Regions from separate parts of the Streptomyces sp. NPDC051740 genome, predicted to be linked through region 1. Evidence: riboswitches for the same ligand, from Rfam matches in the RefSeq annotation. Region 1 holds a riboswitch; the other holds the start of a gene.

Region 1 (9,606 bases):
GTGATCATCAGCAGGGCGGTGCCCTCCTGGTCCACCAGTTCCTTGAGCAGCTCCAGGATCTGCGCCTGGATCGTCACGTCGAGGGCCGTGGTCGGCTCGTCGGCGATGAGCATGCGGGGGGCGCAGGCCACCGCCATGGCGATCAGCGCGCGCTGGCGCATACCGCCGGAGAGCTGGTGCGGGTACTCCTTGAGCCGCCGGGTCGGGTCGGGGATGCCGACCCGGTCCAGCAGGTGGGCGGCCTCCTTGCGGGCGGCCTCGCCCTTCATCCCGCGGTGGCGCTCCAGGATCTCGGTGACCTGCACGCCGATCGGCACGACCGGGTTGAGCGAGGACAGCGGGTCCTGGAAGATCATCGCCATTTCGCTGCCGCGCAGGTCGCGGCGGGCGGAAGGACTCATCGTGAACAGGTCCACGCCGTCGAACTCGGCACGGCCGCCGATGGTGACGCCCTTGTGGGGCAGCAGACCCATCAGGGCCAGGGAGGTGACGGACTTTCCGCAGCCGGACTCGCCGACCAGGCCCACGACCTGGCCCTGGTCGACCTCGAAGGAGACGCCGTCGACCGCCCGGGACTCCTTGCGGCCACGGCCGCCGAAGGTGATGGTCAGTTCGTCGACATTGAGCAGAGACATGGTGGTTCAGCCCCTCAGCTTCGGGTCGAGGGCTTCCCGCATGGCCTCGCCGAGGAGGGTGAAGCCGAGGGCGGTGATGATGATGCCGACGGCGGGGTAGACCGCCATCATCGGCGCGTTGTCGAAGAACCGCTGCGCCTGGGTGAGCATGACGCCCCACTCGGGGATGGCCGGGTCGGGGTTTCCGAGGCCCAGGTAGGACAGGGCGGCGGCTTCGATGATCGCGGTGGCCAGGGAGAGCGTGGCCTGCACGATCACCGGGCTGAGCGAGTTGGGGATGATCTGCGAGAGGACGATGCGCCGCTTGCGCACACCCAGGGACTGGGCGGCGAGCACGTAGTCCGAGCTGCCCTGGGCCAGCATGGAGCCGCGCAGCAGCCGGGCGAACACCGGGATCTGGACGACACCCACGGCGATCATCACGGTGGTCAGCGACTGCCCCATGACCGCGGCGATGGACACGGCCAGCAGCAGCGAGGGCATCGCCAGCATGATGTCGATGAACCGCATGATGACGGAGTCGACGCGCTTGCCGGTCTCACCGCCGAGGGTGGCGAAGGCGCCGGCGAGGCCGCCGATCACGAAGCCGATGATCAGACCGATCATCGTGGCGACGACACCGACGAGCAGCGTCTGGCGGGCGCCGACCAGCATGCGGGAGAACATGTCCCGGCCGAGGTGGTCGAGTCCGAACCAGTTCTCGCCGCGCGCGCCGACGAACTCGCCGCGGTTGGGGAAGACCTCGCCGCGCCAGGTCTGGGCGGTCGGGGAGAACGGGGCGATGTAGGGCCCGATGATCGCGAGGACGACGAACAGGGCGATGACGACCGCGCCGATGATCGCCATCTTGCTGCGCTTGAGGCGTCGGAACGCCTCCCGCCACAGGCTGGCGCCGGTGCTGGTCTCCTTGGTCGCGGCCAGTTCCGCGAGCCGCTGGATCTTGTCGGTCTTGGTGGCGACACTCATGTCAGTGCACCCGCACTCTCGGGTCGATGAGGCTGTACGCGAGGTCCACCAACAGGTTGATCAGGACGTATATCAGCGCGATGAACATGATGAACCCGACGAGCACGGGGTAGTCGCGGCCGTCGATCGCGGTCCGGATGAAGGAGCCGATGCCGCCGAAGGAGAACACGGACTCGGTCAGGACCGCGCCGGACAGCAGGGAGCCGGTGAGCAGGCCGACCGCGGTCACCACGGGGAGCATCGCGTTGCGCAGCACGTGCCGGCTGCGGACGACGCTCCGCTTGAGGCCCTTGGCCTCGGCGGTGCGGACGTAGTCCTCGTCCTGCACCTCGAGGACGCTGGCGCGGGTCATGCGCACGATGACCGCGAGCGGGATGGAGGCCAGGGCGACGGAGGGCAGGATCAGGTGCATGATCGCGTCCCAGGAGGCGTCGAACTCCCCGGTGAGGACGCCGTCCAGGACGGCGAAGCCCGTCACGTCGGTGGCGTTGATGCCGGTGTCCTGGCGTCCGTAGCTGGGGAAGATCCCGAGCTGGACGGCGAAGACCTGCTTGAGGAGCAGGGCCAGGAAGAAGACCGGGATGCAGATGCCGATCAGCGATCCGGAGACCGCGCTGACGTCGAGCCAGCCACCGCGGTTGCGGGCCGCGAAGTAGCCGAGGGGGACACCGACGACGACCGCGATCAGGATCGCGAGGAGGGACAGCTCCACGGTCGCGGGGAAGCGCAGGACGAACTCGTCCCACACCGGCTGACCGGTCTGGGTGGAGGTGCCCAGGTCGAGTTCGGCGATGCGCTTCAGGAAGCGCCAGTACTGGACGTAAACGGGCTGGTCCAGCCCGAGCGCGCGGTTGATGCGCGCCACTTCGGCCTCGGTGGCCTTCTCCCCCAGGATCGCTGAGGCGGGTCCACCGGGCAGACGGTCGAGCCACAGGAAGAGCAGAACCGACAGGCCGAGCAGCGTGGGTATGAGCTGGAGCAGTCTTCGTACGACGAGACGCAGCACCCCGCTTGCCCCTTTCTTGCGTGATGTCTTACATGAATGGACCCGCCCGGCCGCCGAGTTGCGACGACCGGGCGGACCCCCCGTTTTGGTTTCCTACCGCTGTTCGCCTACTTGAAGGACGTCTCGGAGAAGACTTCCTGCGTCAGCGGGGAGACGTTCGGCGGGTTCACGTTCTTGGCGAAGGCGATGGCCGGCGGGGAGGACGAGATCGGGACACCGGGGAGGTACTCCATGATGGCCTCGTTGGCCTTCTCGTACGCGGCGGTGCGCTCCTCGGCCTTGCCCAGCTTCGAGCCGGCGTTCACGGCGTCGAAGACCTTCTTGTCCTTGAAGCCCCACTGCTTGTCGTACCCGGCGAACCAGGTGCCGATGAAGTTGAAGCCGTCGTTGAAGTCACCGGTCCAGCCGAGCATGTGCAGGTCGCAGGAGCCCGCCTCGGTGGCGTCGATGTAGTCCGGGGCCCACTTCATGGCCTTCGGCGTGACGGTGATGCCGGCCTTCTCCAGGTCGGCCTTCATCAGCTCGAACAGGTCCTGCGGGGCAGGCATGTACGGGCGGGTGACCTCGGTCGGGTAGCAGAACTCGACCTTGAGCTTCTCCTCACCGGCCTTCTTGAGGAGTCCCTTGGCCGCGGCGGTGTCGTACGGGTACTTCTTGACGTTCTTGGAGTAGCCCGCGATGGTGTCCGGCATGAACTGGTCGGCGACCTTGCCGCCCTCGGGCAGCTGGGTCTTGACCAGGTTCTCCTTGTCGATCGCCTGCGCGATCGCCTGGCGGACCTCCTTCTTCTTGAGGGCCTTGTTGGCCCCCTGGCTCATGCCCACGTAGAAGAGGTTGAAGACGCCACGGGTCGGGACGACGTAGCCCTCGTCCTCGAGGGTCTTGACGTCGGCCGGGGCGACGAGGTCGTAGCCGTCGATGTCACCGGCCTGGAGCGCCTGGCGGCGGCCCTCCTCGGTGTCGATGGTGCGGAAGACCAGGTTCTTGATCTTGGCCTTGTCGCCCCAGTAGTCGTCGAAGCGCTCAAGGGTGACTTCCTTGTTGCCCTTGTTCCACTTCGTGATCTTGTACGGGCCGGTACCGGCGACCGTGCCGGCCTCCTGGCTGTACTTGGGGTAGGTGATGGCGTCGCCCTTGGCGGTCGCCTCCTCCTTCGCGTACTCCTTGAGGGCCTTCGGCGAGTGGATCGCCAGGGCCTGGAGGGAGAAGCCGCCGGGGAGGTTGGCGGAGGGCTTCTTGACCTCGATGACGGCGGTGTTCTCGTCCTTCGCGGTGCAGGACTTGTAGTTCGCCTCGGGCGTCTCCTTGTCCTCGTTCTTCGCGAAGCCGCCCATGATGGTCTGCCAGTAGTAGGAGACCGCGCTGGACTGGTAGGTGCCCGTCCAGTTGAACCAGTGGTCGTAGTTGGCACAGACGGCCGCGGCGTTGAACGCCTCGCCGTCGTGGAACTTCACGCCCTTGCGGAGGTTGAAGGTCCAGACGGTGCCCTCGTCGTTGCTCGACCAGGTCTCGGCGAGGCCGCCGACCAGCTTGGTGCCGCCGGACTCGTGCTCGAGCAGGGCCTCGAACGCCTGGCGCGTCACGCGGAAGGTTTCACCGTCGCTCGCGAGGGCAGGGTCCAGGGAACCCGGGTCACCTGCACCGGCGAACACGAAGGTGTCCTTCTTGCCGCCGCCGCTCTCGTTGTCAGCGTCCCGTTCGCTGGAGCAGCCCGTGGCGATCAGACCGACCGCCACCGCGGCCGTGATCGCCCGAGCGGTTCGGGACTTGAATATGCGCATACTGGGGCCACTCCGGGTCCGCTATGTGGATGCATCTTGACCGGCCGAACACTACAGACGTTCACAGTCGGTCAGGAACAGTCCGGATAGCGGTGATACCTACCTGAGATCTGAACAGTTGACATATGGGGCGGTTCAGGCATCCCCCCGTCAAGATTTAACCCGCCGGACACGGGAACACCTTTCTGACGAACGCTCAGATGGCGTCCGGCAGCGTGAAGAACGGGTGAAACCGCAGGTGACAGGCGGTCAACGAGTTGTCGCTGAGTGCACATGGCCGAAAATGTGGCGGGAAACCGACGCTACGTGGCGGATTCGACGGAAGCGTCCATTCCAGATCGCCTGCCTGTCCACTGGGTGAACAGTTACGCTCCGTCAACACGGAGCGCATCCGGGCCGGTCAGCCCCGGTGCGCGGGCGGGTAGCCGTAGGCCGCGGCGGGGGACGGCACGGCGCCGTGGGCCTCGCGGTCGTAGAACGGGCGGGAGTTGGCGCGCAGCCACATCGCGACCGGGTCGTGCTCGTCGGACATCGCGACGGTCGACACGGGCAGCCCGTCCGGGACCGCGCCGAGGGACTGCCGCATCATCGCGCGTACGGCGTCCACGGCGGGCGGGGAGGTGTCGTACACGTCCAGGCCGATGGCGAGGTACGGGGCGCCCAGCGCGGGCTGCACCCAGGCGCGGCGCAGGGCGCGGACGGCCGGGGTGCGGTGGGCGTTCTGCGCGAGGAGCGCGTAGAACTGAGGGATCTCGATGGCCGGTTCGGACAGCCGCAGCGGTCCGGCGGGCTGACGGTCCAGGCCGCCGGCGATCCGGCGCAGATCCGGCCAGGGGATGCCGACGCCACCCCCGGGAGCGTGCGGATTGAGCCAGAGCCCGTAGTGGTCGGGGTAGAGCGCGCGGGCCACTTCGAGGCCGTCGACCACCTCGTACGACCGGTTCCAGCCGCTGGCGGACAGCTCCTGGGCGGAGGTGACGCAGGGCGCGTAGCCGAGGCCGTCGACCTCCATGTTCCCGTACTGGGCGTCCGGGGAGCCGGCCTGGCCGTGCCAGAGCAGCATCCAGACCCGGCCGGAGGCGGGGGTCGCGAGGGCGCGCAGCAACGCCTCGTACGCGTCGTAACGCCCGGGCGTCACCTGGCGCAGCATGTGCTCGACCTGTCCGGTCGCCGCGGTGCCAGCGCTCACTTGTATCGCCCCTCCGTACCTCGCCAGCGGATGGACCTAGCTTAAGCCGACGTCGTGCGGCAGGCTGCTGTGCGGCGAGCGCGGAAGGGCTCGGGGCTGCGCGTCGTCCGGCGAGTGCGGGTTTGTCGTGGCTTGTCGCGCAGTTCCCCGCGCCCCTTCGGGGGGTCGCTGCGGGCGTTCGCAGAAAGTGGGGCCCGCTCCCCTACTGCTGGCGCTGGTAGAAGGGGTTGACCCTGGTGCGGAGCCAGTCGCCGACCGGGTCCTGGGCGATGTCCAGGACGATGAGGTTGACCGGCCAGGGGGCGGGGGTCCGGCCTAGGGCCCGGCCCAGGGCGTCCAGGGGGAGGGTGCGGGCGTCGCCCTCCCATCGGGAGAGTTCCACGCCGATGAAGAGGACCGGGGCGGCCGTCTCGATCGCGGCGAGGCAGCGGCGGGCGGTGGTCACCACGCCGAGGGCGTCGAACTCCGCCGAGGCGGCGGCGAGGAAGTCCAGCGGGTCTTCCTGCCAGTCGGGCTCGAACAGCCGGACCCGGCCGCCGGCCGCCGGGCCGTCCAGCGGGGTGCGTCCGGCCCGGCACAGCTCGGCGACGGCCGGCGGCGGCAGCGGGATGCCGACCACGCCGCCGGGGTTCACCGCGATGCCGGCCTGCGGCGGCAGGCCGCGGGCGAACTCCACGGCGGGCGCGACGGTGTACGACATGTGGGCGCCGACGACCTGGCGGAACTGCTCCTCGGAGCTGAAGACGGGGACGTGGACCTGGCCGTCGATCTCCATGGTGGGCAGGTCCAGCGGGCCGCTGTCCGGGCCGCCGCCGTTCGGCAGCGGGACCCAGACGAAGCTGCGGCCCAGCGCCTCGACGATCCTGCCGCCCGCCGAGGGGACGCCGAGGGAGGCGGAGAGCACCTCCTCCAGTTCGTTGCCGGGCCATCCGCCGTGCGGGTGGGGGTGCGTCTGTGCCGGGAAGTCCGCCGGGAAGTCCATCTGCCTACCGCCTGCTGCCTGGAACCACTGCTGTGGCTGGAAAGGCTACCCGCCGGCCCGTGGAGCCGGTCAGCCCGTGAAGCCGACCCGGCGCAGCGCGTCCGCCGCGTCCCGGTCGATCAGGACCGCCGAACCCGCGCCCGCCGGCAGGGTGCCCCGCTCCACCGCGCGCAGCAGCCGCTCGCTCGCCGCGCGGTGGCGCAGGAACGCGTACCGGGAGACCCCGCGCCCGCGTTCGCGCTGGCCGGCCAGGGCCTGGTGCGGGGTGACGTCGAGCAGCAGCAGATGCAGGCTCGCGCCCCGTCGGCGGGCCTCGCGGGCCAGCCAGCGGCGCACCCAGGCCTGTGTACCGCAGTCGTGCACGACGACCGGCCCGCCGGCCCGCAGCACGCGGCGCAGCCCGGCGTAGTGGGCGAGGCGGACCAGCGGGCGGTAGACCGCGTACGGCAGGAGGCGCGGCACCCGGCCGTCCCAGCGGTCCCGGGTGTCCTGGGAGTCGACGCGGGTGCCGCGCACCGTGCGCCGCATCAGCGTGGACTTGCCGCTGCCGGGCAGCCCGGTGACCACGACGAGGTCCCGGGGTCCGAAGAGCAGGGCGCGCGGGCTGCGGCCGGCCCGCGCGCGCAGATCGCGGACGACGGGCGCCGGCAGCGCGCCACGGGCCCCCCGGGCCTGGGCGGCCGACTGCTGGGGCAGCGCGACGCCTGTGGTGGTGGCGCACGCCGTGGTCCTGTTCACCGTGATCGTCCTCCCCTGGGGCCGGGTACGAGTACCGATCCCCGCCGAGTGTAAAGAGAAGGTAATGCCGGGTGTCTGTCGTTTCCGTCCGTTTCCTGAAACAGGCGTGTCACAGCCCCCTGTGACGGCGCCCGCACACCCTGTGCACCCCCTGGGAAGGGTCCCCCTGCCGCGCCCCCGCAATGCGTGCAATGATGTGCGCGCCAACTGCATACCGGCCGTTTGAATCCGCGCGGGAGAGTCCCCGGCACTGTTTGCCGCCGGGGCGCCGAAGGAGCAAGTCCCTCCCTTGAATCTCTCAGGCCCCGTTACCGCGCGGGCGAGGCACATCTGAAAAGCGGGCCGTCGAAGGGCATCCAGCAGTGCTCCGGTGGCTCCACCCAAGGTGCAAGCCAGGACGCCCCCTGCGTGGGCGGTCATGGCGAACCTCTCAGGTTCCGATGACAGATGGGGAGGAAACGCCCTCGCCGCCCGTCATGCCTTTGGGAGACCGACCGATGAGCAGTACCGAACCCCGCCGGACCGCGCTCGACGCCCTGCACCGTTCGCTCGGCGCGACGATGACCGACTTCGCCGGCTGGGACATGCCCCTGCGCTACGGCTCCGAGCGCGACGAGCACAACGCCGTCCGCACCAGGGCCGGCCTCTTCGACCTCTCCCACATGGGTGAGATCACCGTCACCGGCCCGGGGGCCGCCGAACTGCTGGACTTCGCGCTGGTCGGCAACATCGGCGGCGTGAAGCCGGGCCGCGCCCGCTACACCATGATCTGCCGTGAGGACGGCGGCATCCTGGACGACCTGATCGTCTACCGGCTCGGCGACACCGAGTACATGGTGGTCGCCAACGCCTCCAACGCCCGGACGGTGCTCGACGCGCTCGTCGAGCGCTCGGCCGGCTTCGACGCCGAGGTCCGCGACGACCGCGACGCCTACGCGCTGCTGGCCGTGCAGGGCCCCGAGTCCCCCGGCATCCTCGCCTCGCTCACCGACGCCGACCTGGACGGCCTGAAGTACTACGCCGGTCTGCCCGGCACCGTCGCCGGTGTGCCCGCGCTCATCGCCCGCACCGGCTACACCGGCGAGGACGGCTTCGAGCTGTTCGTGAGGCCCGAGCACGCGGTGGAGCTGTGGCAGGCGCTCACCAAGGCCGGCGAGGGCGCCGGACTGGTCCCCTGCGGGCTGTCCTGCCGGGACACGCTCCGCCTGGAGGCCGGCATGCCGCTGTACGGCAATGAGCTGAGCACCTCCCTCACGCCCTTCGACGCCGGTCTGGGCCGGGTGGTGAAGTTCGAGAAGGAGGGCGACTTCGTGGGCCGTACGGCGCTCGCCGAGGCCGCGGAGCGCGCCGCCGCCGAGCCGCCGCGCGTCCTGGTCGGCCTGGTCGCCGAGGGCCGCCGGGTCCCGCGCGCCGGGTACGCGGTCGTGGCCGGCGGCGAGGTGATCGGCGAGGTCACCTCCGGCGCCCCCTCCCCCACGCTGGGCAAGCCGATCGCGATGGCGTACGTCGACGCGGCGCACGCGGCGCCCGGCACCGAGGGTGTCGGCGTGGACATCCGCGGCAGCCACGAGCCGTACGAGGTCGTGGCGCTGCCGTTCTACAAGCGGCAGAAGTGACACCGTCACAGACGACTTCCCGCGCGTGAGGTGAGCACGTCGTGCCTGCTCACCGGCGCCGCACCGCAGTCCCCCCATTCATCGGCAGTCCCCCGCGTACAGGAGAATCCAGGCCATGAGCAACCCCCAGCAGCTGCGTTACAGCAAGGAGCACGAGTGGCTGTCGGCCGCCGAGGACGGCGTGTCGACGGTCGGCATCACGGAGCACGCGGCCAACGCGCTCGGCGACGTGGTCTTCGTCCAGCTCCCCGAGGTCGGTGACGGCGTGACCGCGGGCGAGACCTGCGGCGAGCTGGAGTCGACCAAGTCGGTCAGCGACCTGTACTCCCCGGTCACCGGCGAGATCACCGAGGTCAACGAGGACGTGGTGAACGACCCGTCGCTGGTGAACTCGGCTCCCTTCGAGGGCGGCTGGCTGTTCAAGGTGCGCGTCACCGACGAGCCGGCCGACCTGCTGACCGCCGCCGAGTACGACGCCTTCATCAAGGGCTGAGGAGCCGTAACCGCATGTCGCTTCTGAACACGCCCCTGCACGAGCTCGACCCGGCCGTCGCCGCCGCGGTCGACGCCGAGCTGCACCGCCAGCAGTCCACCCTCGAGATGATCGCCTCGGAGAACTTCGCCCCGGTCGCGGTCATGGAGGCCCAGGGCTCGGTCCTCACCAACAAGTACGCCGAGGGCTACCCCGGCCGC
Region 2 (9,606 bases), on a different contig from region 1:
TGTCGGGACGGACCATCGTGCTGAAGGTGCGCCGGTACGACTTCTCGACCCTCACCCGGTCCGAGACGCTACGGGGCCCCACGGACGATCCTGCGGTGGTGCGGGAGGCGGCCGCGCGGCTGCTGGACCCGGTCGACACGACGGGCGGGGTGCGGCTGCTGGGCGTCGGGGTCAGCGGGCTGGCCGACTACACGCAGGAGGACCTGTTCGCGCAGGCGGCGGGCGTCCCCGCCGACGACTTCCCGCACGAGGAGGCCGAGGCCGCGCCCGCGCCGGAGCCGGAGACGCCCGCCGAGCGGCGCTGGCCGGCGGGGCACGACGTACGGCACGCCGTGTACGGGCACGGATGGGTGCAGGGCAGCGGGCTGGGCCGGGTCACGGCGCGCTTCGAGACACCCGGTTCCGGGCCGGGCCGGGTGAAGACCTTCCGCGTCGACGACCCGGCCCTGCAACCGGCGGAACCGCTGCCGCTGGTGTCCCGAAGAACCGGGCAGGACGAGGGCGCGGGGGCCGGCGGAGGGACGCGGGCGGAGAGCCGGTGAGCGGGGCGGATCAGGCCGGCTTGTCGTTCCCGGCGAGTTTGCCGAAGTCGCGGTCCGGGAGGGGAGGGGGAGCGGCGAGGTCCAGGCCGTAGTGGTGGTAGAGCTGGAGTTCCTGTTCGGGGGAGAGGTGGCGGCCCACGCCGAAGTCGGGGGCGTCCTTGATGAGGGCGCGTTCGAAGGGCACGTGGAGGGCGCCGTCGACGAGGTCGCTGGGTTCCAGGGGGACGAAGGCGTCCCTGCTGAACAGGCCGGTGCGTATCGCCGCCCACTCCGGTACGCCGGTGGCGTCGTCGAGGTAGATCTCGTCGATGGTGCCGATCCGGGTTCCGTTGCGGTCGAACGCCTTGCGGCCGATCAGGTGGCGCGGATCGATGTCGGTCTGCACAGGCCCTCCACTGGTCGCAAACTCATCCGTAAGCACTACAGAACGGCACAATCGGCTGGACGGCCACTCGAACGTTCTGGTGTGGTGCTCGCTGGTACGCTGGCAAACGGCTGCTGACCCCGTGCGGGAGAGCCCTCCGGACACCATCGGAGGCGCCGAAGGAGCAAATCCTCCCCGGAATCTCTCAGGCACACGTACCGCACGGACGAGGTCACTCTGGAAAGCAGGGCGGGTGTCGACGGCTTCCGCTCTCACCGACGGTGAAAGCCGGGCGCCTTCGGGCCGTCCGGTGAAGCTCTCAGGTTGAGATGACAGAGGGGGAGGCCGTCGGGGCACCCGCGCCGTGGTGCCCCTCGAAGGTCGTCGGACCAGGAGGCCTCCTCAATGACCGCCCCTCGCACTCCGCTCTCCGAGCTCGAACAGGGAATCCCCTTCGAGCAGCGCCACATAGGACCCGACCACGAGGCCCGGGCCAAGATGCTCGCGCAGGTCGGCTACGGCTCGCTGGACGAGCTGACGGCCGCCGCCGTGCCGGACGTCATCAGGAACGCCGACGCGCTGGACCTGCCGGATGCCCGGAGCGAGGCCGAGGTGCTGGCCGAGCTGCGTGGGCTGGCCGACCGCAACGAGGTGCTCGGCTCCATGATCGGGCTCGGGTACTACGGCACCTTCACCCCGCCCGTCATCCTGCGCAACGTGATGGAGAACCCCGCCTGGTACACGGCGTACACGCCGTACCAGCCGGAGATCTCCCAGGGGCGGCTCGAGGCGCTGCTGAACTTCCAGACCGTGGTCGCCGAGCTGACCGGCCTGCCGACCTCGGGCGCCTCGCTGCTCGACGAGGGCACCGCCGCCGCCGAGGCGATGGCGCTGTCGCGGCGCATGGGCAAGAACAAGAAGGGCCTGTTCCTGGTCGACGCGGACGCGCTGCCGCAGACCATCGCCGTGATCGAGACCCGTGCCGAGCCGACCGGCGTCGAGGTCGTCGTCGCCGACCTGAGCGAGGGCATCCCCGCCGAGGTCGCCGAGCGCGAGATCAACGGCGTACTGATCCAGTACCCGGGCGCCTCCGGTGCCGTACGCGACATCAAGCCGGTGATCGACCAGGCGCACGGGCTCGGCGCGCTCGTCACCGTCGCCGCCGATCTGCTCGCCCTCGCGCTGCTGAAGTCGCCCGGTGAGCTGGGCGCGGACATCGCGGTCGGCACCACGCAGCGCTTCGGTGTGCCGATGGGCTTCGGCGGGCCGCACGCCGGCTACATGGCCGTGCAGGAGAAGATGGCGCGCAGCCTGCCCGGACGGCTCGTCGGCGTCTCCGTCGACGCGGACGGGCACAAGGCCTACCGCCTCGCCCTCCAGACCCGTGAGCAGCACATCCGCCGCGAGAAGGCCACCAGCAACATCTGCACCGCCCAGGTGCTGCTCGCCGTCATGGCCGGGATGTACGCGGTCTACCACGGCCCGGAGGGGCTGCGGCTGATCGCCCGGCGCACCCACCGGTACGCCACCGTCCTCGCCGAGGGGCTGCGGGCCGGCGGGGCCGAGATCGTGCACGGCTCCTACTTCGACACGCTGACCGTGCGCGTCGCCGGGCGGGCCGCCGAGGTCGTCGCCGCCGCCCGTGACAACGGCGTCAACCTGCGTCTCGTCGACGCCGACCACGTCTCGATCGCCTGTGACGAGACCACCACCCGGGAGCGGCTGACCGCCGTGTGGGGCGCCTTCGGCGTCGAGGGCGACATCGAGGCCCTGGACGCGGCCGCGCGGGACACGCTGCCGGACGCCCTGCTGCGCAACGACGAGTACCTGACCCACCCCGTCTTCCAGCAGCACCGCTCCGAGACCGCGATGCTGCGCTACCTGCGCCGGCTCTCCGACCGCGACTACGCGCTGGACCGCGGCATGATCCCGCTGGGCTCCTGCACCATGAAGCTCAACGCGACCACCGAGATGGAGCCGGTCACCTGGCCCGAGTTCGGTCAGCTGCACCCCTTCGCCCCCGCCGAGCAGGCCCAGGGCTACCTCACGCTCATCCACGAGCTGGAGGAACGTCTCGCCGAGGTCACCGGCTACGACAAGGTGTCCCTCCAGCCCAACGCCGGCTCCCAGGGCGAACTGGCCGGTCTGCTCGCCGTACGCGGCTACCACCGGGCCAACGGCGACGAGCAGCGCACCGTCTGCCTGATCCCGTCCTCCGCGCACGGCACCAACGCCGCCAGCGCCGTGATGGCCGGCATGAAGGTCGTCGTCGTCAAGACGTCCGACGACGGCGAGATCGACGTCGCGGACCTGCGCGCCAAGATCGGGCAGTACCGCGACGAGCTGTCCGTGCTGATGATCACCTACCCCTCGACGCACGGCGTGTTCGAGGAGCACGTCGCCGACATCTGCGCCGAGGTGCACGAGGCCGGCGGCCAGGTGTACGTGGACGGCGCCAACCTCAACGCGCTGGTGGGTCTGGCCAAGCCCGGCCACTTCGGCGGTGACGTCTCGCACCTGAACCTGCACAAGACCTTCTGCATCCCGCACGGCGGCGGCGGTCCCGGCGTCGGCCCGGTCGGCGTACGGGCGCACCTGGCGCCGTACCTGCCGAACCACCCGCTCCAGCCCGAGGCCGGCCCGGAGACGGGCGTCGGGCCCATCTCGGCGGCGCCGTGGGGCTCGGCGGGCATCCTGCCCATCTCCTGGGCGTACGTCCGTCTCATGGGCGGTGAGGGCCTGAAGCGGGCCACGCAGGTGGCCGTGCTCAGCGCCAACTACATCGCCAAGCGCCTGGAGCCGCACTACCCGGTGCTCTACACCGGCCCCGGCGGGCTGGTCGCGCACGAGTGCATCATCGACCTGCGCCCGCTGACCAAGGCGACCGGCGTCAGCGTGGACGACGTGGCCAAGCGGCTGATCGACTACGGCTTCCACGCGCCGACGATGTCGTTCCCGGTGGCCGGCACGCTGATGATCGAGCCCACCGAGTCCGAGGACCTCACCGAACTCGACCGGTTCTGCGAGGCGATGATCGCGATCCGCGCGGAGATCGAGAAGGTCGGCTCCGGCGAGTGGCCCGCGGACGACAACCCGCTCCGCAACGCCCCGCACACCGCCGCCGCGCTCGGCGGGGAGTGGGACCACGCGTACGGCCGCGAGGCGGCCGTGTTCCCGGCCGGGGTGAGCGCCGCCGACAAGTACTGGCCGCCGGTGCGCCGCATCGACCAGGCCTTCGGCGACCGCAACCTGGTCTGCTCCTGCCCGCCGCTGGACGCGTACGAGGACTGAGGCACGCCGAAGGGGGCCCCTTGTGGAGGGGCCCCCTTCGGCGTGTACGGCTACGCCGGGTACGCGTGCGTCTGCGTCGCCTTGACCGCCGCCCAGACCGTCGCGCCCGGGTGCAGGTCGAGTTCGGCCGCGGCGACCGTGGTGAGGTCGGCGGCCAGGGTGAGTTCGCCGGTGAGCTCCGCGCGGATCTGGTTCCCGTGGGTCTCCAGACCGGCGACCTCGCAGCACCAGAGGTTGCGGGCGCTGGAGCCGGTGGGCCGGTCCCGGTACAGGGTGACGGCGCCGGGCGGGAACGCCACGAAGGCGGGCCCGGAGAGGTCCTCCGTGGTGCTCACGGCGGGGCCCGCGTCGAGCAGCACCGTGTGGCCGTCGGCCTGCCCGCGGTACAGGTTGAGGCCGACCAGCTGGGCGATGTACTCGGTGCGCGGGTGACGGGCGATGTCGGAGGGCGTGCCCTCCTGCACGATCCGGCCCTGCTCCACGACGACCAGACGGTCGGCGAGCACCATGGCGTCCAGCGGGTCGTGCGTGACCAGGACGGCGACGGCCTCGAACGCGGCCAGATGACGGCGGAGCTGCGCGCGCACCTCCAGCCGGGTGCGGGCGTCCAGGGCGGCGAGCGGTTCGTCCAGGAGCAGCAGCCGGGGGCGGGTGGCCAGGGCGCGGGCGAGGGCCACGCGCTGGGCCTGGCCGCCGGACAGCCGCCGGGGCTTGGCGCCCGCGTGTCCGGCCAGCCCCATGCGGTCGAGCCATTCGGCGGCCTGCGCGCGTGCCTCCGCCTTGCCGGCGCCCCGGCAGCGCGGCCCGAAGGCCACGTTGTCGAGCGCGGTCAGGTGCGGGAAGAGCAGGTAGTCCTGGAAGACGACACCCACCGGGCGCGACTCCGGCGGCGTACGGCGCAGATCCACGCCGTCCAGCCGCAGATGCCCGGCACCGAGCGGGGCGAGGCCCGCGAGTGCGCGCAGGGCGGTGGTCTTGCCGGCGCCGTTCGGGCCCAGCAGGGCGACGACGTCACCGGGCGCGGCGGTCAGTGCGACGTCCAGTCGGAAGGAGCCGCGGTCCACGACGAGGTGCGCGTCCAGGCCCTCGGCGGCGTCGGGCACGGTCCCGGGATTCTTCGGCATGGTGTCAGACGGTCCTCGTCCAGCGGTCCCGCAGCCCGGCCAGTACGGCGATGGACACCGCCAGCAGGACCAGGCTGAGGGCGATGGCGGCGGCCGGGTCGTTCTGCAGGGCGAGGTAGACCGCGAGCGGCATGGTCTGGGTACGGCCGGGGAAGTTGCCGGCGAAGGTGATCGTCGCCCCGAACTCCCCGAGGGCCCGCGCCCAGGCCAGTACGGCACCGGCCGCGATGCCGGGAGCGATCAGCGGCAGCGTGACCCGGCGGAACGCGGTGAAGCGGGAGGCGCCCAGGGTGGTGGCCGCCTCCTCGTAGCGCGGGTCGGCGGCCCGCAGCGTGCCCTCGACGCTGATGACGAGGAACGGCATCGCCACGAACGTCTCGGCGAGGACGACGCCCGTCGTGGTGAAGGGCAGGGTGATGCCGAACCACGCGTCCAGCCACTGGCCGACGACGCCGTTGCGGCCCAGGGCGAGCAGCAGGGCGACACCGCCCACCACCGGTGGCAGCACCAGCGGGAGCGTCACCAGGGCGCGGACCAGGCCCCGGCCGGGGAAGTCCGTACGGGCCAGCAGCCAGGCCAGCGGGACGCCGACGACCAGGCTCAGCGCGGTCGCCGTCGTGGCGCAGAACAGTGACAGGCGCAGCGCCTCCCACACCCCGGGGCTGGTCAGCTGCTCGGGGAGGTCCCGCCAGGGGGCGCGGAGGAGGAGGGCGAGGAGGGGCACCAGAAGGAACGCCAGGCCCAGGAGGGCGGGCGCGAGGAGGGCGAGGGGGACACCACGGCCGGGGGCGCGGAGGGCGTCCTGGCCGTTGGTCATGGCTTCAGGAACCCCGCCTCGCCCAGGACCTTCTGGCCCTCCGCGGACTTCACCAGCGCCACGAACGCCTTCGCCGCGGACGGATTGGGCGCGTTCTCGAGCCGGGCGATCGGATAGTCGTTGACGGCCTCGGCGGACTCCGGGAATTCCACGCCCTCCACCTTGTCACCGGCCGCCTTCACATCCGTGCGGTACACGAGGGCGGCGTCGGCCTCCTTCAGCCGGACCTTCGTCAGGGCGCTCTTGACGTCCTGCTCGTACGAGACCGGTTCCAGCTCGACGCCGCCGGCGGTGAGGGCGGTCCGCGCGGCGGCTCCGCAGGGCACCGTCCCGTCGCACAGCACGACCTTCAGGCCGGACGCGGTCAGGTCCTCGAGGGAGTCGATCGCGTGCGGGTTGCCCGGTGCGGCGGCGATCTCCAGCCGGTTGCGGACGAACGTGCTCGGGCTGCCCGCCGTGAGCCCTTCGTCCGTGACGAGCTTCATCGTCCTGGCGCTGGCCGCCGCGAAGACGTCGGCCGGGGCACCGCTGTCGATGCCGGCGGCCAGGCCGTCGCTGCCGCCGAAGTTGAAGGTGACCTCGGTCCCGGGGTGCTCCTTCTCGAACCGCTCGCCCAGCGTCGTGAAGCTCTCCTTCAGCGAGGCGGCGGCGAAGACGGTGACCGTGCCGGTGATGTCCTGTCCGCCGGACTCCGCGGACGCCGACGAGTCCGAGCCGGACGCGGAACAGCCGCTCAGCACCAGTACGGCGGCGGCTGCCCCGGCACCGGCGATCCGACGGGTCCGATGCGAACGGGGCATGTCGGAGCACTCCCTCCGTGGGCCTGTGGAAGAGCCCGCAACGCCCTTCCGGTACGCCGATCATACTGACGCATCTGCCAGGCATTCACCCCCTGTCTCAACGCATGAGCCAGGAAAAGCATCAATAGGGTGCGCATGTGCGTTCACATGGATGTGCGGCCGCCGTCAGGTGCGGTCGATATGGACGTTCGTCGACTTCACACGCGCCGTGGCCTCCACGCCGACCTCCAGCCCCAGTTCCTCGACGGCCTCCCGGGTGAGCAGCGAGACGAGGCGGTGCGGGCCGGCCTGGATCTCGACCTGGGCGGCGACGTCGCCGAGCTTGATCGCGGTGACGATGCCGGGGAAGGCGTTGCGGGCGGAGGTGTACGGAGTGCCCTCCTCGACGGCGCCGGCCCTGGCGAGTTCGACGGAGAACGCCGCCAGGTCCCGTCCGTCGACGAGCCGGCGTCCGCCGTCGTCGCGGTGGGTGGTGATACGTCCCGCGTCCGCCCAGCGGCGGGCGGTGTCCGGGCTCACGCCGAGCAGCCTCGCTGCCTGGCCGATGGTGTAGGACTGCATGCCGGTCACGATAGGCGGTGCCGGAGGTGCCTCAGCCCCGCTCGGCGGGAGCGGCCGTGCTCGCCCGGACGACGAGGTCCGTGCCCAGTTCCACACGGGGGGAGTCCGGCTGTTCGCCGCGGGTCAGACGGAGCACCGTACGGACGGCGAGTCTGCCCATGTCGGCCAGGGGCTGGCGGACGGTGGTCAGGGGCGGCGCCGACCAACGGACCTCCGGGAGGTCGTCGAAGCCGACCACGCTCATGTCCTCCGGGACCCTGAGCCCCCGGCCGCGCAGCGCCTCGATCGCCCCCAGCGCCATCTGGTCGCTGGCCGCGAACACCGCGGTCGGCGGCTCCGGCAGGTCCAGCAGGACGTTGCAGCCCGCGTAGCCGGACTCCGGGCGGAAGTCGCCGGGGACGATCAGCGATGCGTCGAACGCGATGCCGGAGCCCTCGAGCGCCGCCCGGTAGCCGTCGAGCCGCGCGCGTGAGCAGAGCAGGCGCGACGGCCCGGCGATCAGCCCGATCCTGCGGTGCCCCAGGGCCAGCAGGTGTTCGGTCGCGGCCATGCCGCCCGACCAGTTGGCGGCGCCGATGGTCGGCACGTCCGCGGCGGGGGAGCCGGCCGGGTCCACGACCACCAGCGGGACGCCCAGGATCCGCGACTCCTCGTGCAGGGTGTTCATCGCGGAGGTCACGAGGATGACGCCGTCGGACGCGCGCGCCCGCAGATCGCGCATCCACTCCCGGGCGTCGCCGGAACGCCCGTGGACCGCCGACACCACCGTGCCCGCCCCGGCCGCGTGGGCGGCCTCCTCGACACCGCGGATGATCTCCACCGCCCAAGGGCTGCCGAGGTCGTTGAAGACCAGCTCGAGCAGGACCGCGCGCGAGGCGGAGGCGTTGGGGCGCTTGCGGTAGCCGTGACGGCGCAGCAGGTCCTCGACCCGGGCGCGGGTCCCCGGGGAGACGTCGGAGCGGCCGTTGACCACGCGGGAGACGGTCGGCACGGAGACGCCGGCCTGCCGGGCGATCTCCGTGATCGTGACTCTGCCCCCGGCGTCGGCCCCATGTGCTGCCACTTGCCCCACCTCCGTGACGAAACCCGCGAAACTTCCAGGAGTCTTCCGGAAAGCGGGCGCCCGTGGGAAGGCGTCGTGGGGCGGACTCCTGCCCCAGGGACCGGCCGGTCACCCCTCCCGTGTGCCGGGCTACGGTGGGTGATCGACCCCGGACACGCGTCGGGGCCGGCGCGCAGGAGCTCCCGCGTCCGGCCCCTCGTCGCCCGGGCGGGCCCCGTTCCGCCCGGGCGTGCTCAGGCGGTGGTCAGGCTGGCGTCCCGGGGACGCTGCGGGGCGATGATCCTGCCGTCGGGCAGGAGTTCGCCGGTGTCCTCGAAGAACACGACACCGTTGCACAGCAGGCTCCAGCCCTGCTCCGGGTGGTGCGCCACGAGACGGGCGGATTCCCGGTCGGCGGAGTCTGCTGAGGGGCACGGTGGCTGGTGCTGGCACATGGGTGGGATCTCTCGCTCTGTGGTGACCTGTGAGTCGGCTGTCGTTTCAGTTCCGCGGCGTGAAGCTTCGTTCATGGCCGCCCCCCGTTGTGATAAGTCGGTCGGAAACCAGTGTTGCCCCATGGGCGAGGATCCGCAGGGATTTCGCGGCACCGCCCCTCACAGCTTGAGGACGCGTCACCCGCGCGGACGGTTCAGCTCAACTGCACTGTCACTTCGGGTGGTTCGCCATGGCCGGATGGGGCTAGTCCTTCCGGAAGACGCGTGTGCCCCGCCGCGTCGGAGGTCCGGGCGGCGGGGCACACGGTGAACTCTCAGGCGGGTGAGCCGAGCAGGCGGGTCGGTGTCACCCGGTGCGTCAGGACCGGGAGCAGGTCGGTGAACCGGTGCGGGCGGTGGGCCGCGATGCCGGGCGGCGCCGGGGCGAGCGGGACGAGCAGATCGGTGGCGGCCGGGTGCCCGGTGGCGCCGTCCGCGGTGGGATCGCCGTGCAGCCAGAGCGCCAGCATGTAGAGGCTCGGCACCGACAGCAGCCGGGGCTGGTACGGCTGTGTCATGGCCTCGGCCTGGCGCAGCGCGAGCTCGGTGGAGGTGATGTAGGGGCCCTCGA

What was found. A riboswitch is a leader RNA that binds a small molecule or an ion and turns the genes downstream of it on or off. The one in region 1 is predicted to bind glycine.
Region 2: another riboswitch for glycine. It lies ahead of gcvP (aminomethyl-transferring glycine dehydrogenase); the one in region 1 lies ahead of gcvT (glycine cleavage system aminomethyltransferase GcvT).

What each region holds. Positions count from the first base shown of each region.
Region 1 covers NZ_JBITCL010000006.1:83,734-93,339, reverse strand. The annotation lists gene ACIA6T_RS12375 (ABC transporter ATP-binding protein) at 1-635, opposite strand, end outside; gene ACIA6T_RS12370 (ABC transporter permease) at 642-1,601, opposite strand; gene ACIA6T_RS12365 (ABC transporter permease) at 1,603-2,607, opposite strand; gene ACIA6T_RS12360 (ABC transporter substrate-binding protein) at 2,715-4,388, opposite strand; gene ACIA6T_RS12355 (enhanced serine sensitivity protein SseB C-terminal domain-containing protein) at 4,789-5,538, opposite strand; gene ACIA6T_RS12350 (enhanced serine sensitivity protein SseB) at 5,780-6,559, opposite strand; gene ACIA6T_RS12345 (AAA family ATPase) at 6,629-7,297, opposite strand; glycine riboswitch at 7,521-7,621, shown strand; gene gcvT (glycine cleavage system aminomethyltransferase GcvT) at 7,795-8,913, shown strand; gene gcvH (glycine cleavage system protein GcvH) at 9,029-9,406, shown strand; gene glyA (serine hydroxymethyltransferase) at 9,421-9,606, shown strand, end outside.
Region 2 covers NZ_JBITCL010000034.1:9,843-19,448, forward strand. The annotation lists gene ACIA6T_RS33505 (DNA polymerase IV) at 1-542, shown strand, start outside; gene ACIA6T_RS33510 (PRC-barrel domain-containing protein) at 553-927, opposite strand; glycine riboswitch at 1,042-1,137, shown strand; gene gcvP (aminomethyl-transferring glycine dehydrogenase) at 1,312-4,197, shown strand; gene ACIA6T_RS33520 (ABC transporter ATP-binding protein) at 4,248-5,321, opposite strand; gene modB (molybdate ABC transporter permease subunit) at 5,326-6,138, opposite strand; gene modA (molybdate ABC transporter substrate-binding protein) at 6,135-6,938, opposite strand; gene ACIA6T_RS33535 (molybdopterin-binding protein) at 7,104-7,499, opposite strand; gene ACIA6T_RS33540 (LacI family DNA-binding transcriptional regulator) at 7,531-8,562, opposite strand; gene ACIA6T_RS33545 (DUF5999 family protein) at 8,796-8,996, opposite strand; gene ACIA6T_RS33550 (hypothetical protein) at 9,311-9,606, opposite strand, start outside.